3 regions of the Paenibacillus sp. 79R4 genome follow, and region 1 is predicted to be linked to each of the others. Evidence: riboswitches for the same ligand, from Rfam matches in the RefSeq annotation. Region 1 holds a riboswitch; each other region holds the start of a gene.

Region 1 (7,511 bases):
AACATACAAGGAGGAGATATCATGGCAATAGTAAATGTTTCCGATCAATCTTTTAACAGTGAAGTCGAAAGTACGGGTACCGTTCTGGTCGACTTTTGGGCGCCTTGGTGTGGTCCTTGCAAAATGATAGCGCCAATTTTGGAAGAATTGTCTGGTGATTTGGGGGATTCGGTTAAAATCGCAAAGGTAAATGTGGACGAGAACCCTGAATCCGCATCCCGTTTTGGCGTAATGAGTATCCCAACTCTGATCTTGTTCAAAGACGGCCAACCTGTCGATAAGGTTGTTGGCTTGAACTCCAAAGATGCGCTGAAAAACATGATTGCCAAACATTAATTTGGCCAGCTGATTTAGAGTGCTACAACTACGCCTCCGGCATGCCCGGGGGCGTTTTCTGTGCAGAACAGCATCATGTAGTGAGAGGGGGAGAGGACAATGAGCAATAGCCATCATTCGGATACCTATGCCAAGGAAATGCGGGAGAAGGAGCAGGCGATGGAAGCGATCCGTCACAAGCTTGCGCTGCTGCCGGATCTGCCGGGCTGTTATTTGATGAAGAACAAGAACGGCACGATTATTTATGTCGGAAAGGCCAAAATCCTGAAGAATCGTGTGCGCTCCTACTTCACTGGCAGTCATGACGGGAAAACTCAACGGCTCGTCTCGGAGATTCGCGATTTCGAATATATCGTTACCGGCAGCAATATGGAGGCTCTTATTCTGGAGTGCAATCTGATCAAGAAGCATTCTCCCCGATATAACGTATTGTTGAAAGATGATAAGAGCTATCCATATATCAAAATTACAAATGAACGTCATCCGCGGCTGGAAGTCACGCGGAAGATCCTTAAGGATAAGGCTAAGTATTTTGGACCCTATCCGAACGCTTATGCAGCACAACAAACGAAGAAGCTGCTCGATCGGATGTACCCGCTGCGCAAGTGCAATGTGATGCCGAAGGAGGTTTGTCTGTATTATCATATGGGCCAATGCTTGGCGCCCTGTGTCAAGGAAGTGCCGCAAGAAACCTATGACGAGATGATTCAGGAGATCGTATCCTTCCTGAATGGCGGGCATGAGGAGATCAAGCAAGAGCTTCAGCGCAAGATGGAGGAAGCGGCAGAGGAGCTGTACTTCGAGCGGGCAAAGGAGCTGCGGGATCAGATCAGAAGCATAGACGCTCTGATGGAGAAGCAAAAGATTACGATGAATGATGCGAGAAATCGTGATGTATTTGGCTTTGCCGTTGATAAGGGCTGGATGTGTGTACAGATTCTATATGTAAGACAAGGGAAAATGATCGAACGGCATGCCTCGGTATTTCCGTTCTATGGGGAGGCCTATGGTGACTTCTTGTCCTACGTAACACAATATTATAGCGACAATCCTGCGCTTCCACAGGAGATTCTGCTGCCAGATATGAAGCCGGGACAGCGGGAGGAGCAGGCGGGCGAAGACGTCGAAGGGCCAGTTAGCGAGGCTTCGGATGATGAAGGCGGAGAGCTGCTTGATGCGGAAAGTGGGGCAGCCGCTTTGCAGAACTGGCTGAATGTGAAGACGCTGGTTCCCAAACGGGGACTGAAGCGTCAGATGACGCAGATGGCCTTTGATAATGCCCGCGTTGCGTTGGACGAGAAATTCCGTCTGATCGAGCGGGATGAGGAGCGAACCTCCAGGGCGGCGGAGAATCTGGGCGTTGCTCTCGGCTTGAACGAGCTGTCTCGGATCGAAGCGTTCGATAACTCGAATATTCAAGGAACCAATCCGGTATCGGCGATGGTCGTATTTATCGATGGCAAGCCGGCCAAGAAGGAATACCGCAAGTACAAGGTTCGTACGGTTCAGGGCCCTGATGATGTGGAGACGATGCGTGAGGTGGTGCGGCGCAGATATGAGCGCGTGCTCAAAGAGAATCTGCCGCTTCCTGATCTAATCGTTATGGACGGCGGCAAGGGGCAGATGGCTGCGGCCAAGGATGTGCTGGAGAATGAGTTGGGACTGTTCATTCCCGTCTGCGGTCTCGTGAAGGATACGAAGCATAAGACGGCCCAGCTTATGATCGGCGATCCGCCGGAACCGGTGAATCTGGCTCGGGATAGCCAGGAGTTCTATTTGCTTCAGCGCATTCAGGATGAGGTGCACCGCTTCGCGATTTCTTTCCACCGCGAGCAGCGGGCCAAATCGATGGTCGTATCTCAGCTAGACGCGATTCCCGGTGTAGGCGAGAAGCGGCGCAAGCAGTTGCTGAAGCATTTCGGATCGCTGAAAAAAATAAAAGAGGCCTCGATCGAAGATTTTCGGCCTCTTTCTATTGGAGATAAACTCGCACAAACTATTATGGATTCGCTTCGGGATGAGGAGTCGGAATAAACGGCTCCTCTTTTTTTATTGGCCCAAGCGGACGTTCCTTATGCGCTGGATTGAAGCGGTAGATCAGATAACCGACAATGGCTGGCAGTACCAGATAGAATAACCCGGCGGCTATATTCAATCCTCCGCCCATGACCATCAGACTGATTGACATCAGTATCGTATCAAAGATGACGTGGGAGAAGACAGCGGTAATAAATCCGTAGCGCAGAAACACGAAGCTGAACAGCAAGCCGATGAACATGAGCTCAATAGGCCGCGAAATGACCGGATATATCGGATACAGGGTATGGCCGAAAGCCCAGATCAGTGAAGTAATCAAGCTGGCTACAAATGTGCTGCGGAACATCTTCTTCAGCATAGCGATTCCGAATAGTCGGTATACGGCCTCCTCTCCGATACCTGCTACCCAGGCCAGCAGCGGGAATAGCAGCGGCAGAAGCATGTTGTAGGTGGATTGGGAGGCATCTGTCGTCGACCAGGTGTGAATCGTATTTTCGAGAGCCAGGAAAATAATGGACTGTACCCCGAGCAAAATCAGCGCCCAGGCATACCCGTTCGTCATCGCTGTCAGCACGTGGCGTCCATAACCGGGTTCTTTGGCCCTTGGCCAGAGATTCCGCCCCTTCTGTCTCCAGAGCGCATCGCCACCCACTAGCGATACATAGATAGAGCCGGACAGCAGGAGAGTAACTACACCCTGGATCACGAAGCTGAAAATAAGTATGGAGTTGCTCAGGCTATCCTTTTGTAAATAGGGCAGCATGTTGATTGCTCCGACCATACTTAGGACAAAATAAAGAGAAGCCAAAAAGAGACCCCGCTTAAAAGAGGTGTAAGCTCTTGTCACTATGCTGTATACGATGGCCAGAACAGCCAGAACGAAGGTCAGCAGCCCATAACCTGCAAAGGTAAGGATGTAGGCGAGCGTCTTTTGACTACTGAGATACTCGTTGTAGGAATTCGGAACGGTGAACTTCGTCTCCATGGAAGCTACTGTGCCGTATTCAAAATAGAATTGGATCTGGGCCCGCGACTGTCCGATCTCGTAATTTGGCAATCCATACAGCAGCCCATATTGCCCTTCAGCGGTAGCCAGCTCCAGATCGGCTTCACTCACTCCTAAAGCCTTCAGGTAAGGTCGGACCAGCTGCTCTTTATCAGCCAGGTTGATATCGCCTTCCCGGGCCACCAGGGATCGTGTATTCTCGCGACCGTAGTCGAGTAAAGTCTGCTTGGTGGCATTGCTTGTCGAGATGACCTTCTCAAAGGCGACGACGTTCCCCTCCTGCATATTGACATCAATGCTCAACAGGCTTAAGATGTCGTCCGGGTCCGTAAAGGCAACATGGAAAACGTCATAAGGAAATTGTTTGCCGTAGGATTTAGAATATTGGCGGATTAAATTTTCCTTCGTCAAATAACCAAACAGTTCAGGTTTTGTATCGTATGTAACGTGAGCGTTCTGGAAATTACCGTTGATGCCAAGCTCCGTCTGAGCGAATGAAGCAGCGGCTTGCCTGGCTTGTTCTTTGCTGATGGTCTTGCTTAATTGCTGCTCCGGCTCGTTCACAGAAGGCAGCCAAAGCTGCAGGACGATGAAGAGGACCAATCCAATTGCAGCAAGTATCCAGAGTGCTTTAGGTTTGAGCAAGATCCCAGGTGAGTTCTTGGAAGTTTGCATGTTTACAGCTCCTTTAACACTTTTTTCTATAACAAGAAATTGTTCAATGAGTCCGCTTGTCATAACCGGGCGAGAGAAGTGGGTGTGACATAAAGCGTAATTCTCAGAAAACACGTCAATTAAAGATAACATAGGAAACCTTAAATTTGCCAATCGGGCTTTAGTTCACGAGAATCTGCAATATCTCTGGTAAGGTCTCGCACGGCTCAGATAATGGAGTATCATAATCATAGTTTCACTCCTTTTAGGCCTTTTTCGAGTTATTTAATCCAAAAGAAACTTTGTTATTACACGCCGATAAGGCTTATAATCCATTTGACGAAAATGAAATGAAAACAATGAAATAATAAAATATATAAATGGCCGAATTTCTTTACGAAAACGGGGGAACCGATTTTTAGGGGTGAGTTTCGCTGAATTCCTGGATATTCCAAGGATCCAAGCGAATAGGGCAACCGTTCATGTCCGAATCCGTCAGCTAACCTCGTAGGTCTTTGAGCAGGGACCAATCAAAAAGCATTGGATTTCCAGTGCTTTTTTTCTTTGCTACAAAAAGGATGGAGTGATCAAGTTGCAGTTGAACATGTGGGTAAAATGGTTCAGGTTTTCCCCGCCGCAGATTTTAGTATTGGGCTTTGCAGCCATTATCCTCGTCGGAGCGCTGCTGTTAATGCTGCCGATCTCAAGTACAACAGGGGAATCTTTACCTTTCGTTGATGCGCTGTTTACCGCAACTTCAGCAACCTGTGTAACTGGATTAATCGTCGTGGATACCGGGACATATTATTCTACGTTCGGTCAGGTCGTGATTATGCTGCTGATTCAGACCGGCGGTCTCGGTTTCATGACCGTGGCTACCCTATTCTCGCTCGTATTCAAGCGTAGAATATCGCTCAAGGATCGTCTTTTGCTGCAAGAGGCGATGAACCAGAACACGATGGAAGGGATCGTCCGCTTGATTCGCAAGGTTCTGATCTATTCCCTGGTCATTGAGAGCAGCGCGGCGTTAATCTATACGATTCGCTGGTCCTTTGATATGCCGTTTGGACGCGCGCTATATTTTGGAATCTTCCATGGAGTGTCCATGTTTAATAATGCCGGTTTTGACTTGTTTGGCCACTATCAGAGCCTTACTCGCTACGTAGGCGATCCGATTGTTAACCTGGTTACGATGTTCCTGATCGTATCCGGTGGCCTTGGATTCATCGTGTTGTCGGATCTCGTTGACTTCCGGAAGCACCGGAAGCTATCGCTTCATTCCAAAGTGGTATTGACGATGACGGCTTCGCTTATATTGATCGGGGCCTTGGTGATTTACGTATTTGAATTTACAAATCCGGGCACCTTCTCAAGCCTTAGCTGGGGAGAGAAGATATGGGCTTCCTTCTTCCAGTCGGTATCGCCGCGGACGGCAGGGGCAAATACGGTCGACCTGGGCTTGCTAAGACAGGCAACTCAATTCTTTATGGTTATCCTTATGTTTATCGGTGCTTCCCCGAGCTCTACCGGGGGCGGGATTAAGACAACGACCTTCATGATTCTGGTCGGCGCTGTCATCTCGATGATTCGCGGCCGGTCTGATCTAGTGCTGTTCCGCTATCGTCTGACTCAGGACCGTATCTTCAAAGCAGTTACGCTGACGATGTTATCCTTGTTTCTTGTCATCGCGGTATCGATGGTGCTATCGACGACCGAGAGTGCAAGCTTCCTGAGCATCCTGTTCGAGACGACTTCGGCTTTTGGCACGGTTGGCTTGACCGTAGGATTAACGGGTAAATTAACAGTGATAGGTAAATTTATTATCAGCTTCACGATGTTTGCCGGACGGCTTGGGCCATTGACGATGGCTTATGCGCTTGGGCCGAAGAAGGGCAAAGAATTATATAGACATCCGGAAGGTAAAATTATTATTGGATAAGGGGAAGGTTAAGCATGAAAACACAGCAGTTTGTAGTGATCGGACTGGGGCGTTTCGGATCTAGTTTGGCACTGGAACTGATGGATCTCGGTTATGAGGTACTGGGAATCGACCGGGATGAGGAAATTGTAAATGAATGGAGCGATAAGCTGACTCATGCCGTTGTGGCTGACGCAACGGATGAAGAGGTGCTCAAATCGCTGGGAGTGCGTAACTTTGACTGCGGGATCGTCGCGATCGGCAATGATATTCAGATGAGCATATTAGCGGCGATTTTGCTTAAAGATCTCGGCTTGCCGATGGTAGTAGCCAAGGCGATCTCAGTACTGCATGGCAGGGCACTGGAGAAGTTGGGCGTGGATCGGGTTATTTCGCCGGAGCGGGATATGGGCATTCGGGTAGCTCACCAATTGGTGACGCCCAATCTGCTGGATTATATCCAGCTATCCAAAAATTACAGCATCGTGGAGATGAACGTTCCGGAATGCCTTAACGGTAAAAATGTAGGGGAGCTTCATCCGCGAGCGCGCTTTGGCTGCACGATTGTGGCTATTCATCGCGAGAATGGCGTTATCGTTGCCCCGACAGCGATGGATCAATTGAAAACCGGAGATATCATGGTCATTATCGGCTCCAATGAAAATGTTGAAGAGTTCGAGATGATGGTCAACGAGAATATTTCCTAATCTATCCCTGGGATGTGATCACAGATGGAATCTGCAGCTACCGAGGCCATCAGGCACTTACTTATTTTGATTTTATTTGTTATTACCGTGGGTATGATCTCGGGGAAAATTGCTTCCATTCTTAAGCTCCCGGATGTAGCAGTCTATATTGCAACAGGGATGCTGCTGGGCCCGGGGCTCGGCTGGATTCATGAAGCGAGCGGCTCGCTGATCAATCAGATCATTCTGACCGTTGGCTCGGTCCTGATTCTGTTTGATGGGGGACGCAACTTAAGGCTTAGCGGGCTCAAGGAGATTTGGATCAGCCTCTCGCTGTTAAGTGTATTGGGAGTGCTAATTACGATGGGCGTAGTTGGTGTAGGGGTTCATTATTTATTTGGGGTCAGTTGGGTGTTCTCGTTCCTGGCCGGTGCGGTGATCGCTTCAACGGACCCGGCATCCATCATTCCGGTGTTCAGGCAGGTGAACATCAAGAAGCGGGTTCGGGAGACAGTGGAAAGCGAATCAGCTTTCAATGATGCTACCGGCTCGATTCTAACCTTTGCCTTCCTGGCGGCAGTTGCCAGCGGAAGAGAGCTGAACATCGGGATCATGGGCTGGGATTTCGTAAAGACAGCCTTTGGCGGCATTGCTGTCGGACTTGTTATAGCCGGTTGTCTGTCGTATTTTACCGGACATATTAAGCGCGGGATTCTAAGTGAATATACGACCCTCGTTATGATCGTGTGTGCATTGGCCAGCTATCTGATTGCGGATTTGCTGGGTTTCAGCGGATTTATGGCTACTTTCGTAGCTGGAGTTATATGGGGGAACGCGGACATATTCAATCTGAATATGGAGGAAAAGCGCTCAG
Region 2 (7,511 bases), on a different contig from region 1:
GAAGGTTTGGCCATTCTGATTGTAGGTTGTCCATGTGCGCTTGTGCTGTCATCGCCAATTGCCCTTGTTAGCGGCATGACAAGAAGTGCCCGCAACGGTGTCCTGGTCAAAGGCGGTGTGCATCTGGAACAGCTTGGCAAGATCAATGCTATCGCTTTTGACAAGACCGGAACTTTAACCGAAGGCCGTCCTGCTGTTATTCGCGAGGTTGTCTATGAACCCGAGCGCTTCCATGCTATTGCCGGGGCTCTCGAAGCCGGGTCGCTGCATCCGCTCGCGCAAGCTATCGTCCGGCAGGTTGCTAGCCAAGGCATCGACAAATCAAGACTTCCTTCCGTCTCCGGAATGGTTACCTTGCCGGGTGTAGGGCTTGCTGCCGATGTCGATGGGGCCCGCTACTGGGCTGGCAGTGAAGAAATACTTGAGCAAATCTCAATTCGTGAAGAGACCCGCAAGCAAGTCAAAGCAGAGCTGAATCAACTTAAGCAAGAAGGACTAACGGTTGTAATCATTGCCGCCGAACACCAGGTACTCGGATTGTTTGGACTCGCCGACCAACTCAGAGCGGAAAGTCCGGACGTCATCGCCCAGCTCCATCGTTACGGCATCGAACATACCGTTATGCTTACCGGAGACCACTCTTATTCAGCTCGTTCGGTTGCCATGAAGACAGGGGTCACCGATTGGCACGCTGGACTGCTTCCGGAACAAAAGGTTGAACAAGTGAAGGAAATGGCCACTCGCTGGAATGTCGCGATGGTTGGCGATGGCATTAACGACGCACCGGCACTGGCAGCTTCGCGGCTTGGCATCGCTATGGGCAAAGGAACCGACAGCGCGGTTGAGACAGCCGATATCGTACTGATGCAGGATCATCTGGGCAAATTGCCGGGTGCGATCAAGATCGCCAGACAGGCGAGCCGAATCATCAAGTGGAATATCGGCATCTCCCTTAGCTTGAAGTTAATTGCTCTCTTGCTTACGATACCGGGCTGGTTGACCCTCTGGATCGCTGTCTTGTCCGATATGGGAGCAACCATCGTCGTAACCTTGCTAGGCCTCACCGTCCTGTTAGGTAAGGACGAATAAAGCCCGCCTTGGATAAGGAAACCAATCAAGGCCAGTTGAAGGCCTGAGCGACCGCGATTCAACGGGTGGTTTTCTTGCAAAAATAGAATTTCATCAACTTCGTTGACAACTTATAATAGTAACACTGGGAGTTGTATCGACATTGAGTCTTGAACACCGGCCTAAGTGGATGCTTATGAAGTCAGGTTTCCTTCGGAAACGTCTCAGATACTCATACGCAAACTAATATACGCTTCGCTCCTCAGTCCTAGCTCCGTTCAACCTTCCACGGTACTGTAAGCCGGATGATCTGAAGACGAACTAATATAATGCAAATAAGCACCCCATAGAGAGCAAACAGGTATGACCTGCTCATAACTCTATGGGGTGCTTATTCATTATTTATTCGAATGGTCCGTGCCTATGCTTCCAGCGCCGCCTTCAGCTCTTCCGGAGAATTCTCCCACCATTCTGCATTCGTGTCTATCAGCAATTGCTTAAGCGAAGCTTTCTGTTCCGGCGACAAGCCGTCGAGAATTACTTTTCGCTTCAGAGCATAATCCATCTTGTTCACGTGATCAGCGAGAATCTTCCAGCCACGGCGCGCTTCCTTATCAATAAGCATTTCACAAGCCGTCATCCCGCCGTAAAATTGCCCCTCCGGAGTTCGGTCAACCGCTACCCAAACGATCCAAACCTGACGACCATTTGGTACGTCCTCCCGATTTACAGAGAATTTAATCCCCTTCTCCACTTTACTCTTCGCATGCATGGCTCCGATATCAATATACGTCTCATCAACATCGATAATAACCGGGGACATACTGTTCAGATCAATTGAACCCGCCCCAAAACCCTTATGCTTGCTCTTCTCTTCATTACTAATAATATTAAGGGCGAAAATCTTCTTCCCCGTCTTCTGTGATTGGTCCATATTATCCTCCAATTCCCCTTTTCGTTCATACTCTGTGTATTTCAAAGCGAACAACGCCATCAAGCTGCAGTCGGAACGGTTTCCTCAACTTAATTTAATTTTAGCTAATAATCTTCCAAATGCAAACATATACATGCTGTAGATGCTTGTCAACGGGAGGTATCCATTGTATGACCCGAAGAATTTTGATCTTTGGCCTTTCCTTCGTCGCTCTATGCCTCGTCGCCGGAACGGCCCTGTATTTCTACCAACAGAGCCAAACTCATCAGGCTGCCTTCACCTTAGATAAGAACAAGCCTGGGCAAATAGCTGGGATAGAGCATGTATCCTCCGCGCCTCAGAGCGAGAGCATCCAGCAGCCAACCGCTGAGGTGCTCAGCAACCGTGTAACGGAATATCATATCAACGTTAAGCTGGATGAACAAGAGAATACGCTGACAGGTTCTGAGACGATTACCTGGACGCATCCTGGCAAGAAATCGGTCAACGAGCTCTACTTTCATTTATATCCGAATGCCTTTGCCTCGGCAGACAGTACATTTATGAAGGAATCGGGCGGCAAGCTGCGAAACGACGCCATGCCCAAGGATGGCTGGGGATCGATGGAGCTGACCGAAATTCGGACAACCGATGGGATCTCCCTGCTTCATCGGATTCAATATGTCCAACCCGATGACGGCAATGCCAAGGACAAGACGCTGGTTAGAGTTCGTCTGCCTGTCTCCGTCCAAGGCGGGGAGAGCATTACCCTAAAGATCAGCTTCACCGTGAAGCTGCCGAAGATCTTTGCCCGCATGGGCGCCGCTGGCGATTTTGTTATGGCTGGCCAATGGTTCCCCAAGATCAGCGTGTACGAGCCTGCCGGAACCAGGGGACGAGCCACTGAAGGTTGGAATCTGCATCAATACCATGGCAATTCAGAATTCTATTCCAATTTCAGTATATACAGTGTGGAGATCGATGTCCCCGACAACTATACCGTTGCCGCCACCGGCTTCCCGACCAAAGCAGCTAACATCCAGAACGGACGGAAGCTCGTCCATTACTATGCCGATGATGTGCATGATTTCGCTTGGGCTGCTTCACCAGACTTCATCTATGCAGAAGAGCCCTTCTCTTCTGACACGATTCCTGGCGTAAGGATTAAGCTATATCTTGATCCTGCCCATAAGGATTTGAAGGAGCGTTATTTCTATGCCGCCAAGGTAGCCTTAGCCAACTTCAGCAAGTGGTATGGACGATACCCATACTCTACGTTATCGATTGTAGTCCCGCCTGCCGAGGCAAACGGCGCGGGGGGCATGGAGTATCCAACGCTGGTCACCTCCTTCGGAGCAAAGAGCGATTCCCCGGATTACAATGAGCTGGAACGTACCGTTATCCATGAGATCGCTCACCAGTATTTCTACGGAATGATCGCAAGTAATGAGTTCGAAGAGGCCTGGCTGGATGAAGGATTCGCCTCCTATGCCGAGGATAAGCTGATGGAGCAAGAATTCGCTACTAACCTTCCGCTTCCGGTCCAATCCGCCATCATCACTTCTCCAGCTTCCCTAACCCAGAATGCCTGGAAATATGGGGATAGCGATGTATACGCACAGAATGCTTATTATAGAGGAAAGCTGGTCCTGCTTGATATTGAGAAGCAAGTAGGCGCCAAGACGATGAAGCGAATTATGTCCAGCTACAGCCTAAAATACCGCTTCAAGCATCCGACAACAAAAGATTTCCAGCGGACCGTCGAGCAAATCACGGGCCGATCGTGGAAGGATTACTTCAACCAATACGTATATAGCGACAAAATGGCTGATTTTTCAGTGGATCGAATTCAAATTCATCCCTCCGATTCAAGCAGCGGCAACGGATCGATCTATGAGTCCATCATTGATATAAGCCGTAAGGGCGCCGACTATCCAGAGGTAACCATATTGCTCTCGTTCAAGGATGGACATACTCTGCGCAAGACTTGGAAAGTGGATAACGACACCCTCCAGATCAAGGTTCAATACAAAGAGCCTGTGGATTGGGTACAAATCGATCCTGATTATGCGCTCGTTCTTGAGAATAAACACATTAACAACTACCTGAAGGCGGAGATTCAGGAGCCTGTGGGAACCCGCTCCACCTTAACGATTGTCAAATTGCTGGAAACCGTACTCGGCTCGTTATTATGGTAGGTACCCAACCTTTATAAATGCTGTATATGCTTCCGTAGCAAGTTTTTGTCCGCGGCTTATTCTACGGAGGCATACCTTAACAAAACTTTGAGGGGGAAAAGTATGATCTATATACGTAGTGGATGGAGTCTTATAAAAAACCAGCTTCCCTCTATTATCATCCTGTTTCTATATCAGCTGCTATGGGGACTATTTTTATACAGGCTCGTCAATTCAGTAGTTACGGAGGTCCTGGTTAGATACCCAGATCCCCCGCCCAACATGCTCAGCCAGGCTCTATTCCTCCTGGAAGGCCAATACGAGCTCAAGCATAGCCCCGACATCCGTCTCTATCTGGGGTTGCTGCTCGGTATGGCTCTCATCCGACTACTAGTGACGCCTCTGCTCCAGGCGGGAGTCCTGTATGGCTTAATGCCCAAGGAGGAGCGAAAGAGCGGACTTCCGCTATTCCGCGGCATGAAGGAGTTTGGAAAGCCGGTATTCTTGTTCCTATTTATTGAGCTTATATTAATCAGTCTGCCGCTATTATGGATTCTCCCTCACGTCCAGGGAATTCTGCCAGACCTGCTTCGCTCAGGCTCGGTACAGATTGCTCCCATGCTGAAGATGTCGGCCGTTCTGCTCGCTTGGTTGATCTATTGCTGGCTTATTGACCAATGCTTGCTGTTCGCACAATTTGGCTATCTTTTCAAAAAGGGGCTATGGGGTTCTATTCTGATAGGTGTTCGATATGTGCTTCCTGGAGCGGGCATCTCTCTCTTACTCGGCATTTTTGCCCTGATCCTGTTCTTCATCTTTGGTTCAGTATCGTGGATTTGGACCGGAATACTCGCTCTTATTCTGCAGCAAAGCTATCCTTTCATACGAAGTTTGTTCCGAGTTTGGGAGGTAACCTCTCAATATCAACTATGGGAAATGAAGTCACAGAAAAGTTAAATTATTTTTACCATTATAATCCCTTATACCACAAGGCCTCCGCCAGAATCGGAGGTCTTGTTCTTTGTTTTTGTCTCTGAATCTTGTGAATTAGGCATTGCCAAAATATACTTCTCTTTGTTACAATAACAACAGCAGAAATTCAGTAACAGTTTTGTAATCATTCTTGTCATAATAAGTCAAGTAATAGCAATTGCGAGTGTAATTATAACAATTATTTACGAAATCATGGCCGAATTCCCTCCACGGGGAACGGGGGAACCACTTTGGGTGAATTGATCTCGCTAGAGAGGGATCATAGGGAACCTTCAACCGAATCCTTAAGCTAACCTCGTAGGCAATCGGAAGGAGTATTTTTCTTGAAGAAACAGTTAACTACATTAGCTCTTGGTGTTACATTGCTTTTCTCCATCGGAACTGGTAGCGCTTTCGCTGATTCCAAATTAGACTCTGCTATTGATGGAGCGTTAGGAACGAAATATGTATCCGGTGGGACAACGACTTCCGGGTTTGACTGCTCAGGGTTCACGATGTATGTATTCTCCAAGATCGGGGTCAAGCTTCCTCACCAATCGGGATCGCAATATAAAATGGGCGAATCCGTATCCAAGGATGAACTAATCGCTGGCGACCTGGTGTTCTTTAACACTTCAGGCAAAGGCATATCCCATGTAGGTATTTATGTAGGTGAAGGCAAATTTGCTCATGCATCCTCTTCCAAGGGCGTTGTAATCAGCAAATTGAGCGAGAAATATTATGTAGATCGTTATGTTGGAGCTAAGCGCGTTATGAGTTCTGATAAGTACGAAGATGTTACTGGAGAAGTTACAGACCACGATGATGTAGAATAATAACGAATTTTAAACCCACGGAGATTCATTTGGAATCATAACCGTGGGTTTTTTATTTGTCTAAGGGCCTGCTTTTTCCCCGCTTCTGGCCCTTTATGCCTATCTGCCTGGATAGAAACACCGACTTGCAGATCAAATCTATCGACAAGCTTGTCAAACCTGGGCGGGTTTGGTAAAATGACCAATGTAATAGTAACAAGTTTGTAATCTTTGTTGTAACTATCGTAACTTTTGGGTGCATCAACTAAGAACAGCCGAATTCCCCAGCACCCGGGAAACGGGAGAACCATTTAGGGTGAATTGGCCGCAATCCTGCCGCCATAGGGAACCTTCAACCGAATCCGCAAGCTAACCTCGCAGGCCTTGGAAGGAGCTTACATCTTGAGAAAAACAATCATCGCAGCCGCTGCAAGCCTAGCCATCTTCTTCACCATGCAAAGCGGCAATGCTTTTGCGAGTACCACTCTTACTAATGTTGTTGACTCGGTATACGGTACACCTTACAGACTTGGTGGAATTAGCGCCAGCAGCGGCTTTGACTGCTCAGGCTTCACCAAATACGTATATCAGAAAATGGGCGTAACCCTACCTCGCGTATCAACAGATCAGTTCAAGCAAGGCACTGCAGTAAGCAAGAGCCAGCTGAAGCCTGGCGATCTCGTCTTCTTCAATACGACGGGTAAAGGCGTCTCCCATGTAGGCATTTATGTGGGTAATGGAGAATTTGCACATTCTTCCTCCTCTAAAGGCGTTCGGATCGACAGCTTGAGCAATAGCTACTACAAAACGCGTTATGTAGGCGCCAAGCGTATCCTTAGCCAATATACTTATTCTCTGTATGCCCAAGCCTAATCTTCAGCGTTCAACCATTTAACTTTCATTCATTCATTTATCATCATTTATAACTATATAATGCAATTGATTCCACGCCCGGAATCAATTGCATTTTTTTATCTCCGATCCTGTAGCGCATCGTGCAAGCAAAATATTCTAAAATCGCACTAACACCTTTACAAGGAATAGAATTCCCGTTAGAGTGAGTTTAAAAAGGTATCTAGCATCGTATCATGCAATAAGCAAGGAGGCGTAAATATGGAAAAGTATATTCCGAAATTTCTTATTGTACCTATGGAAGAAGACCATGGCGCAGACATCTGCACCTGGCGCTACGATTCTCCCTATGACGTATATAGCTGGCTCCCTTGGGAGCAGATGAAGGCGCTCGATGTAGAATTCGGCAATCCTGCACTACGGGCCGAACAATACGCCTCCCTATTGGATGAAAACGGCGGGCTCGCGGGCTTTGCCCAATACTTTCCCCTCAAAGGAGTAACCCGTATTGGGGTCGGGATGAGACCTGATTTATGCGGCCATGGTTACGGTAAATCATTTGTCATCGCGATCGTGGAGGAAGCGCTGCGTCGTAAGCCTGATAATGAGGTGGATCTTGAGGTTCTGACCTGGAACAAAAGAGCGATCCGAGCCTACCAGAAATCGGGCTTCGTGATTACTGATCTATATGAGAAGATGACGCCCGGCGGCATT
Region 3 (7,511 bases), on a different contig from region 1:
TTTTTAAGGAATTGCTCTAGAAAATAGCGGAGAAGCTTCGCTATTTTCTGCTTTTTAGCAAGTTTTCTGATGAATTTGGGAGGAATGGTCTGGTTATGAAGTTTTTTACGATGTTTTGGGATTACCGCGATTACTTCTTCACCGGTGTGCAGTATACGCTCTTATTGGCTGCGATCGGTGTTATCTGCGGTTTTATTCTCGGGCTTGTGGTTGCTTTGGTGCGGATGTCGCCCTTAAAAATCGTCCGTTTCATCGGCCATGCTTGGGTGGAGTTCCTGCGCGGAACGCCGATGATGGTACAGCTGTTGATTATTCATTATGGCTTCTCGCAATTATTCGGCGTTAACTTTACTCCGATTCAATCGGGTGCGATTACTTTGTCCATCAATAGCTCGGCTTATTTGGCGGAAATCTTTCGCGCAGGTATTCAAGGCGTGGATCGCGGACAAGGGGAAGCGGCGCGTTCACTCGGGATGTCGCAGGGAATGTCGCTGCGCTTCATCATCATTCCGCAGGCGATTAAATCAGTGCTTCCGGCCATCGGCAATGAATTCATAACGATTATTAAAGAGTCCTCTATCGTCTCCATTATCGGTGTGACCGAGCTGATCTTCCAATCCGGCTCTGTCGTTGGCATCACGTATAACGGGATGACACCGTATCTGATCGTTGCAGTAATTTATTTTATTCTGACATTCACACTATCTCGGGTTTTGGGTGTGTTCGAAAGGAAGTTGAAGGCCAGTGATAACCGTTAAAAATTTGCATAAAAAATTCGGTCATCTCCATATTTTGAAGGGGATAGACCTTGAGGTCTCGCAAGGGGAGGTTGTCGTTGTAATCGGTCCGAGCGGATCGGGGAAGAGCACGTTCCTGCGCTGTCTTAACATGCTGGAGACTCCATCTGAAGGCGAGATTCTGTTCGAAGGCGAATCGATTACCGTACGAGGGCACAACATTAACTTGACTCGTCAGAAGATGGGGATGGTGTTCCAGCAGTTCAATCTGTTTCCGCACAAGACGGTGCTCGATAACATCACCCTTGCGCCTATACGCGTGAAGAAGATGGACAAGAACAAAGCAGAGGCCGTAGCGATGAATCTGCTGCAAACTGTCGGTTTGCAGGATAAGCGGGATGCCTATCCCTCACAATTGTCCGGTGGGCAGAAGCAGCGGATTGCCATTGCCAGAGCGCTGGCGATGGAGCCGCATGTAATGCTGTTTGATGAACCGACCTCCGCGCTTGACCCCGAGATGGTCGGAGAAGTGCTTGATGTTATGAAGAAGCTGGCCGACAAAGGAATGACGATGGTCATCGTTACGCATGAAATGGGCTTTGCCCGAGAGGTCGGCGATCGCATCATCTTTATGGATCAAGGCCAGGTTTTGGAGCAAGGCTCGCCACAGCAAGTATTTGGTGCGCCTAAGGAGCAGCGGACGAAGGAGTTCCTGAGCAAAGTACTCTAACCGAGCGATATATTTGCGCGAGGAATGGAAGGGGCGATCCCGGTAGTAAATACTACTTGGGGATCGCCCTTTTTGCTAGTATCGCGAACAGGGATGCTCAAGGTGCTACCAACTCGACTTTTATTCGATCAGGGTCTTCGAAAAACAAGGCATAATAGTCTTCTCCGCCGGCGAAAGGATGCCTATCCTGATAAAGCACGTTTAATCCTCTGGACCGAATCTTGACAGTCAGCTCATCCACTTGTTGCCGTGAATTCGCATGGAATGCCAAATGGTTCAGCCCCACACGACATCGATTGTAGGGAACGTCCAGGTATTTCTCTTTGGCTTGAACAAACACTAGATAAGTGTCTCCTAATTTCCAGCTCCGGCCTTCTTCCCATTCCTGAAACGGCGCATAACCAAGCTCTGACAGAAACCATCCCCAGAATTCTGCCGAACGTTTAAGGTTTGATACGTAAATCTCGATATGATGCAGCAAGCCCAATGCTTCACCCCTCCAACCCAATATTTTCGCTATGCGGAATACCATCCTATCCGTTCTTTACTACTATAGAGGTCGAACCAAAGAAAGAGCAAGTCCGGCTTTTCCAGTCCACATTTCTCATGTTGAGTTGCGCTTATATAGTAAACATATAACTGTATTTGTCATTAATTAAGATTAAAAATACCTTGTTATATCAGGCTTTGTGCGCAAATGGTAACAATTACATGAGCTATTGGTTACAAAGTTGTGATATATTCAATGAGCCGAAACTTACTAGGACAAGTGCGGGGGACGATTTAACGAAAGGCCGATTTGAAATGGAATCATTTACAGATTGGCTATCTTGGGGTGAAGCGCGGATAAAGTAACAAAAAATGAATCTATCATTTGTTACTATTCTCGCGTAGGGAAGCTTCCTTTTCCCGAATCCGACAACTAACTCCGCAGGCGAAATCAAAGGAGGACAACATGAAGAAACAACATACATGGACATTCAAGCGCATGATGAAGACAGCATTGATTACCGCTGGATTATTTGGAGCGATCCAATCCGTTCCTGCGCTGGCCGACTCGTTACATACAGCGAAGGAAGGAGATACATTCTATACACTTTCGAAGCAGTATGGAGTGCCGATGGACAAGCTGATGACCGCTAATCCGACCATCCAGGCAACCAATATATACGAAGGTCTTAGCATCACAATTCCTGATAACAAGAGCAATACGATGTCTGCTCCGGAAATGAAGGCTTCATCTGCGGACAGCGCCATTCTGCTGCCTACGCTAAGCGTACTTGCAGATCAAAAGGTGGTTGAAGCTTGGGGCAAGAGCTTTAATTACTCCAAGACGATCAGCGCCAAAGCGACGGCGTATTCTTCAGCTCCAAGTGAAAATGGCGGATATGGCGCGGTAGATTATTATGGCAACCCGCTCAAACTAGGAACGATTGCAGTGGACCCGAAAGTGATTCCTCTGGGCACCAAGGTGCTCGTAACCGGACATGATCATGAAGGCCTGCCTAAGAAAGCTTTTGTAGCGACAGCGACAGATATCGGTGGAGCGATCAAGGGCAACCGGATCGATATTTTCATCCCGGGCAGTACTTCCTTTGTGAACCAGTTTGGTTATCAGGATGTTAAGTTGTTTGTATTGAAATAGCAGATTATAGATTCATCGATTTTATAGGGCCGTACCGGACAGAAGCTGTTCCGGTACGGCCCTATTTATTACAATTTATTTTTCTTGGTTTGGAGCATATCGGCCACATTAACGAATTGATAGCCTTTGGATTTCAATTGTTCGATAATCTCGGGCAGCGCCTCGATCGTACCGTTCAGGTTAGAGCCCGAGCCGCCTCCGGCATGCTGGAGAACGATCGATCCGGGACCAACCGTTTCAAGCACGTTCTGCTTGACCTTGTCCTTGTCGAGCCCCTTCCAATCCAGAGAATCGACGTTCCAGTTTACGACTCTGTAGCTATGCCGCTTCGCCCAACGAACCTGAGCTTCATTAATATCACCGTATGGAGGCCGAATCAGCTTCGGGCGATAACCGACGATATTTTGAATCACCTTTTCGGTCCGCAGTATTTCGGACTGGAACTCCTGCATCGAATGCTTCTTGAATTGATTGTGAGTATAGGAATGGTTGCCGATGATATGGCCATCACGGTGGATTTGCCGAACGAGATCAGGATGTTTCTTGGCCCGGCTGCCTACGACGAAAAAGGTGGCTTTGACACCTTCACGCTTCAGTATTTTCAACACTTGCGGCGTGAATCGGGGGTCTGGCACATCGTCGAAAGTAAGTGCGACCTGCTTCACCCGAGGACCGCGGAATACAAAGGTCTCGGAATATTTGCGCTGCAGCTCGGCTAGATTAAGCGGCTTTTCACTGCTCTCAGTGGATGTAGGTGCCGTGTCCTCCGTACCTGGTGCACCCGGTGACGACCGTTTGGCTTCAATGCTCCCAGAGCTTGGGAACAACATGAGCAGGATGGTGCAGACGATCATCCAGTGTTTGAGTTTTGTGGACATAGCATTACCTCTTCTCCAAAATAAATGTCATGTTCTGGTATGCCCATATTCATTGAAAAATATGAGGAAATGGTTAATTTTCAAGGTAAGCGTTTTACTCAGGGCTAAATCGTTTTGGAGTGATGTTTATCACAGACTGGTAGGCGAGAAAAATTGCATCTTTAAATGAAGTGTATAAAATCAAGCAGGCGTCTATAGTGTGCTCAAAAAGGCCAGTTTTGCAGTACCGGAGCTCATGTTTCCGATATTTTTCCAAACGCTTCTGTTGGATGAGCATAGGAACTGAGAAGAGGGGCGCAGGAAGTTGGTCGTGAACAACTGAGAGGCTTTCGCAGGCCACATGGCTTCGTTGGCTTTTCGGATCGGAAGTGGGCTTTTTGAACAACCTCAATAAGAAAGGGGACTGAACAATTTGACGGAAGTCATATCCAATGAGGAAGTAGCACCAGGAGTATTTCGTCTGGCCGTTGCCGGTCAATTCGTCGGGAAGATGGGCCAGTTTTACATGATACGCGCATGGGACCATTATCCGCTGCTGTCCAGGCCGCTGAGTATTTTCGATATTACGCCTGGACGGATCGAATTTCTGTATTTAGTCGTTGGAGAGGGAACGAGACTATTCTCAAATTTGAAGCAAGGGGATCATGTGAGGCTGGAAGGTCCGTTTGGAAATGGATTTGAAGCTCCGGAAGGCAAGACGGCATTTGTTGGCGGGGGAATCGGGATTGCCCCGTTTTATTATGCCCTGCGCCAGGTTCCGAATGCCGACGTGTATCTCGGCTTTAGCCGCGAGTCTTACATGGTAGAAGAATTCCGTGCAGCTTCCGCTGGACAGATACATGTCAATGTGGGTGGCGTGATTCTCGACGATCTCGATTTTGAGCACTATGATACGATCATAGCCTGCGGACCCCATCCGATGCTGCACGCTGTGCAGCGCAAGCAACAAGCTTCATCCGGACGAGCCAAGGTATATGTCTCACTAGAGAACCGGATGGCTTGCGGGATTGGGGCCTGTCTGGTATGCAGTGTAAAATGTAAAGACAAACGGAAGAAGGCTTGTACGGATGGTCCTGTATTTCCGGCAGAGGAGGTTGTATTCGAATGATCGATTTATCATGTTCTTTCGGCAAGCTGACGTTTAAGAATCCGCTCGTTATGGCCTCCGGAACCTTCGGATTTGGACAGGAATATGGAGCGCTCTATGAGCTGAATCGCCTTGCGGGAATTTCCGGCAAAGGGCTGACCCTTCACCCGAAGGCAGGCAATGACGGCATAAGAGTCTATGAGACGCCATCCGGGTTGTTGAACAGCGTTGGCCTGGAGAATCCGGGAGTCGAAGCTTTCCTAAGCGAGGAGTGTCCGCGCTGGGAGCAGCTGGATCTGATTCGCATTGTGAATCTGGGCGGGAATACGATGGAGGACTATGTGGAGGGAGCTGAACGAATCGAAGCGGATGCCAAGCGAAGGGCGCTTGCGGGTAATCCGGCTGTCGACATGATTGAACTCAATATTTCCTGTCCCAATGTCAAAGCGGGCGGGATGGCCTATGGCATCCAGACGGAGACGGCACGGGAGGTCGTCAGGAAGGTACGTGCTGCGACGTCGCTGCCGCTTGTCATCAAATTGTCTCCGAATGCGGAGGACATTGTAGGCATGGCCGTCATGTGTGAGCAGGAAGGGGCCGATGGCGTATCCCTCATAAATACTTTCTCGGCGATGAAGATCGATATATACAAACGCCGCAGCGTGTTTAACAATCTCTATGCCGGCTTATCCGGCCCTGCGATCAAGCCGATCGCACTGCGCATGGTGCATCAGGTAAGCAAGGCTGTATCGATTCCGGTGATGGGAATGGGCGGGATTTGCAGCGGAACCGATATTATCGAATTTATTATGGCCGGGGCAGCAATCACGCAGGTTGGAACCTATAATTTTATGAATTTGCGGGCCGGAGTGGACTTGCTTGATCAAGTGGAGCAATTTATGATCGCCGAGAACATTTCTACCTTGGACGAAATCCGCGGCATCCTATAGAATTAGGAGAGGATGTTCAGAGGAGGCAGGAAGAATGGCGTTTGAGGATATTAAATTGCAGGCTGTTCCCATGGGGCGCGATCTGGTGATCTTGATTACTGGCGGGGTCGAACATATCGGTGCCGCTTCAACGGCTTATTGGAATGGTGAAAATATAGAGGTTGAGACCACCGCAGTACCGGGGCATAAGGAGCATGTCTTGACGGTTAATATGGCTAGAAAAGCAGCACAGAGGCTGAAATGTACCGTGACTGTCGTTATGGGAATTCATTATGATCACTTAAGCAAGGCTGAAATCACCGAAGTGTCGGCTCGTACGGAAGCTGTGTTCGGCGATTATCTCAGCGCCTGTTCCGAATAGGAAGGAAGGGGAAAAGACATGGACAAGACAGCAGCAACAAACGAAGATAAATTCCGTCGCCATGCCGTATCCGTCGAAGCGGCCCAGGCTCGCATCATGCCATTCGTCGTCCCGGGCGGAACGGAGCAAGTGAAGCTTGCTGAATCGATGGGGCGGATTCTGGCTGAAGATGTGGTTGCACCCCATCCGTATCCGTTCTTCCGCCGTTCAGGCATGGACGGCTATGCGGTCAAGAGCAGCGATACAGAGCATTGTCATGCGGAGGAGCCGGTTCTGCTGCAAGTGGTAGATCAAATCCCTTGCGGCAGTTTGCCTTCTGTACCTCTTGTTCCCGGCACAGCGGCTCGCATTATGACGGGGGCGAAGGTGCCCGATGAGGCGGATTCGGTTATTATGCTAGAGATGACGGAGCTGGAGATCCAGGATGGACGAACTTATATCAAGCTAAGACGGCCGATTTCGCCGGGCCTTAATATTACTCCGGTCGGTTACGAAATTTCCGCAGGGGAACGGCTTCTGGAGAAAGGACGCAAGCTGTCCGCTGGCGAGATCTCTGTGCTGGCTACCTTCGGGTTGGCTGCGGTTCCGGTAATGAAGCGTCCGCGGGTGGCTGTGCTCTCTACCGGTTCCGAGCTGCTGGATGTGGATGAGCCGCTGGTGGATGGCAAGATTCGCAATAGCAATACCTATATGCTGGCGAGTCAGATTATTGAAGCGGGAGGGGAGCCTCATCTGCTTGAAGCGATTCCCGATCAATTGGACAAGGCCCGGCGGATCATCGGGCAGGCTTTGATCAATTATGATGTTGTGATTACGACCGGTGGAGTGTCCGTCGGCGATTACGACATTATGGCTGATCTGGTCAAGGGGCCGGATGTAGAAATGCTGTTCAACAAAGTGACGATGCGCCCGGGCAGTGTGACGACAGCAGCGGTGAAGAACGGGAAGATGCTGTTTGCGCTTTCCGGTAATCCCGGCGCTTGCTTCGTCGGCTTCGAGCTGTTTGTACGTCCGCTGCTTGGCGGGATGCTTGGCCGGGAGAAGCCGTTTCTGACGGAGATCCCTGCGGAACTGGGCAGCGATTACAAGAAAATCAACAACTTCACCCGGTTCGTAAGAGGAA

The links. Region 1 has a riboswitch for cyclic di-AMP ahead of DMN77_RS14510 (TrkH family potassium uptake protein). Riboswitches for the same ligand answer to the same signal wherever they lie in the genome.
Region 2: linked by a shared signal. The riboswitch ahead of DMN77_RS22010 (C40 family peptidase) and the one ahead of DMN77_RS14510 (TrkH family potassium uptake protein) in region 1 are both predicted to bind cyclic di-AMP.
Region 3: linked by a shared signal. The riboswitch ahead of DMN77_RS21400 (3D domain-containing protein) and the one ahead of DMN77_RS14510 (TrkH family potassium uptake protein) in region 1 are both predicted to bind cyclic di-AMP.

Annotation. Positions count from the first base shown of each region.
Region 1 is NZ_QJOT01000009.1:97,090-104,600, forward strand. It holds gene trxA (thioredoxin) at 22-336, shown strand; gene uvrC (excinuclease ABC subunit UvrC) at 436-2,370, shown strand; gene DMN77_RS14505 (CPBP family intramembrane glutamic endopeptidase) at 2,336-4,054, opposite strand; cyclic di-AMP (ydaO/yuaA leader) riboswitch at 4,406-4,562, shown strand; gene DMN77_RS14510 (TrkH family potassium uptake protein) at 4,638-5,972, shown strand; gene DMN77_RS14515 (potassium channel family protein) at 5,987-6,658, shown strand; gene DMN77_RS14520 (cation:proton antiporter) at 6,683-7,511, shown strand, end outside.
Region 2 is NZ_QJOT01000023.1:16,767-24,277, reverse strand. It holds gene DMN77_RS22030 (heavy metal translocating P-type ATPase) at 1-1,089, shown strand, start outside; gene DMN77_RS22025 (YwhD family protein) at 1,490-2,002, opposite strand; gene DMN77_RS22020 (M1 family metallopeptidase) at 2,173-4,179, shown strand; gene DMN77_RS22015 (hypothetical protein) at 4,282-5,115, shown strand; cyclic di-AMP (ydaO/yuaA leader) riboswitch at 5,336-5,471, shown strand; gene DMN77_RS22010 (C40 family peptidase) at 5,475-5,966, shown strand; cyclic di-AMP (ydaO/yuaA leader) riboswitch at 6,209-6,344, shown strand; gene DMN77_RS22005 (C40 family peptidase) at 6,348-6,818, shown strand; gene DMN77_RS22000 (GNAT family N-acetyltransferase) at 7,059-7,511, shown strand, end outside.
Region 3 is NZ_QJOT01000021.1:32,259-39,769, reverse strand. It holds gene DMN77_RS21415 (amino acid ABC transporter permease) at 96-758, shown strand; gene DMN77_RS21410 (amino acid ABC transporter ATP-binding protein) at 745-1,467, shown strand; gene DMN77_RS21405 (VOC family protein) at 1,565-1,948, opposite strand; cyclic di-AMP (ydaO/yuaA leader) riboswitch at 2,206-2,418, shown strand; gene DMN77_RS21400 (3D domain-containing protein) at 2,423-3,112, shown strand; gene DMN77_RS21395 (polysaccharide deacetylase family protein) at 3,181-3,990, opposite strand; gene DMN77_RS21390 (dihydroorotate dehydrogenase electron transfer subunit) at 4,403-5,098, shown strand; gene DMN77_RS21385 (dihydroorotate dehydrogenase) at 5,095-6,027, shown strand; gene lpdD (prenylated flavin chaperone LpdD) at 6,062-6,388, shown strand; gene DMN77_RS21375 (molybdopterin molybdotransferase MoeA) at 6,407-7,511, shown strand, end outside.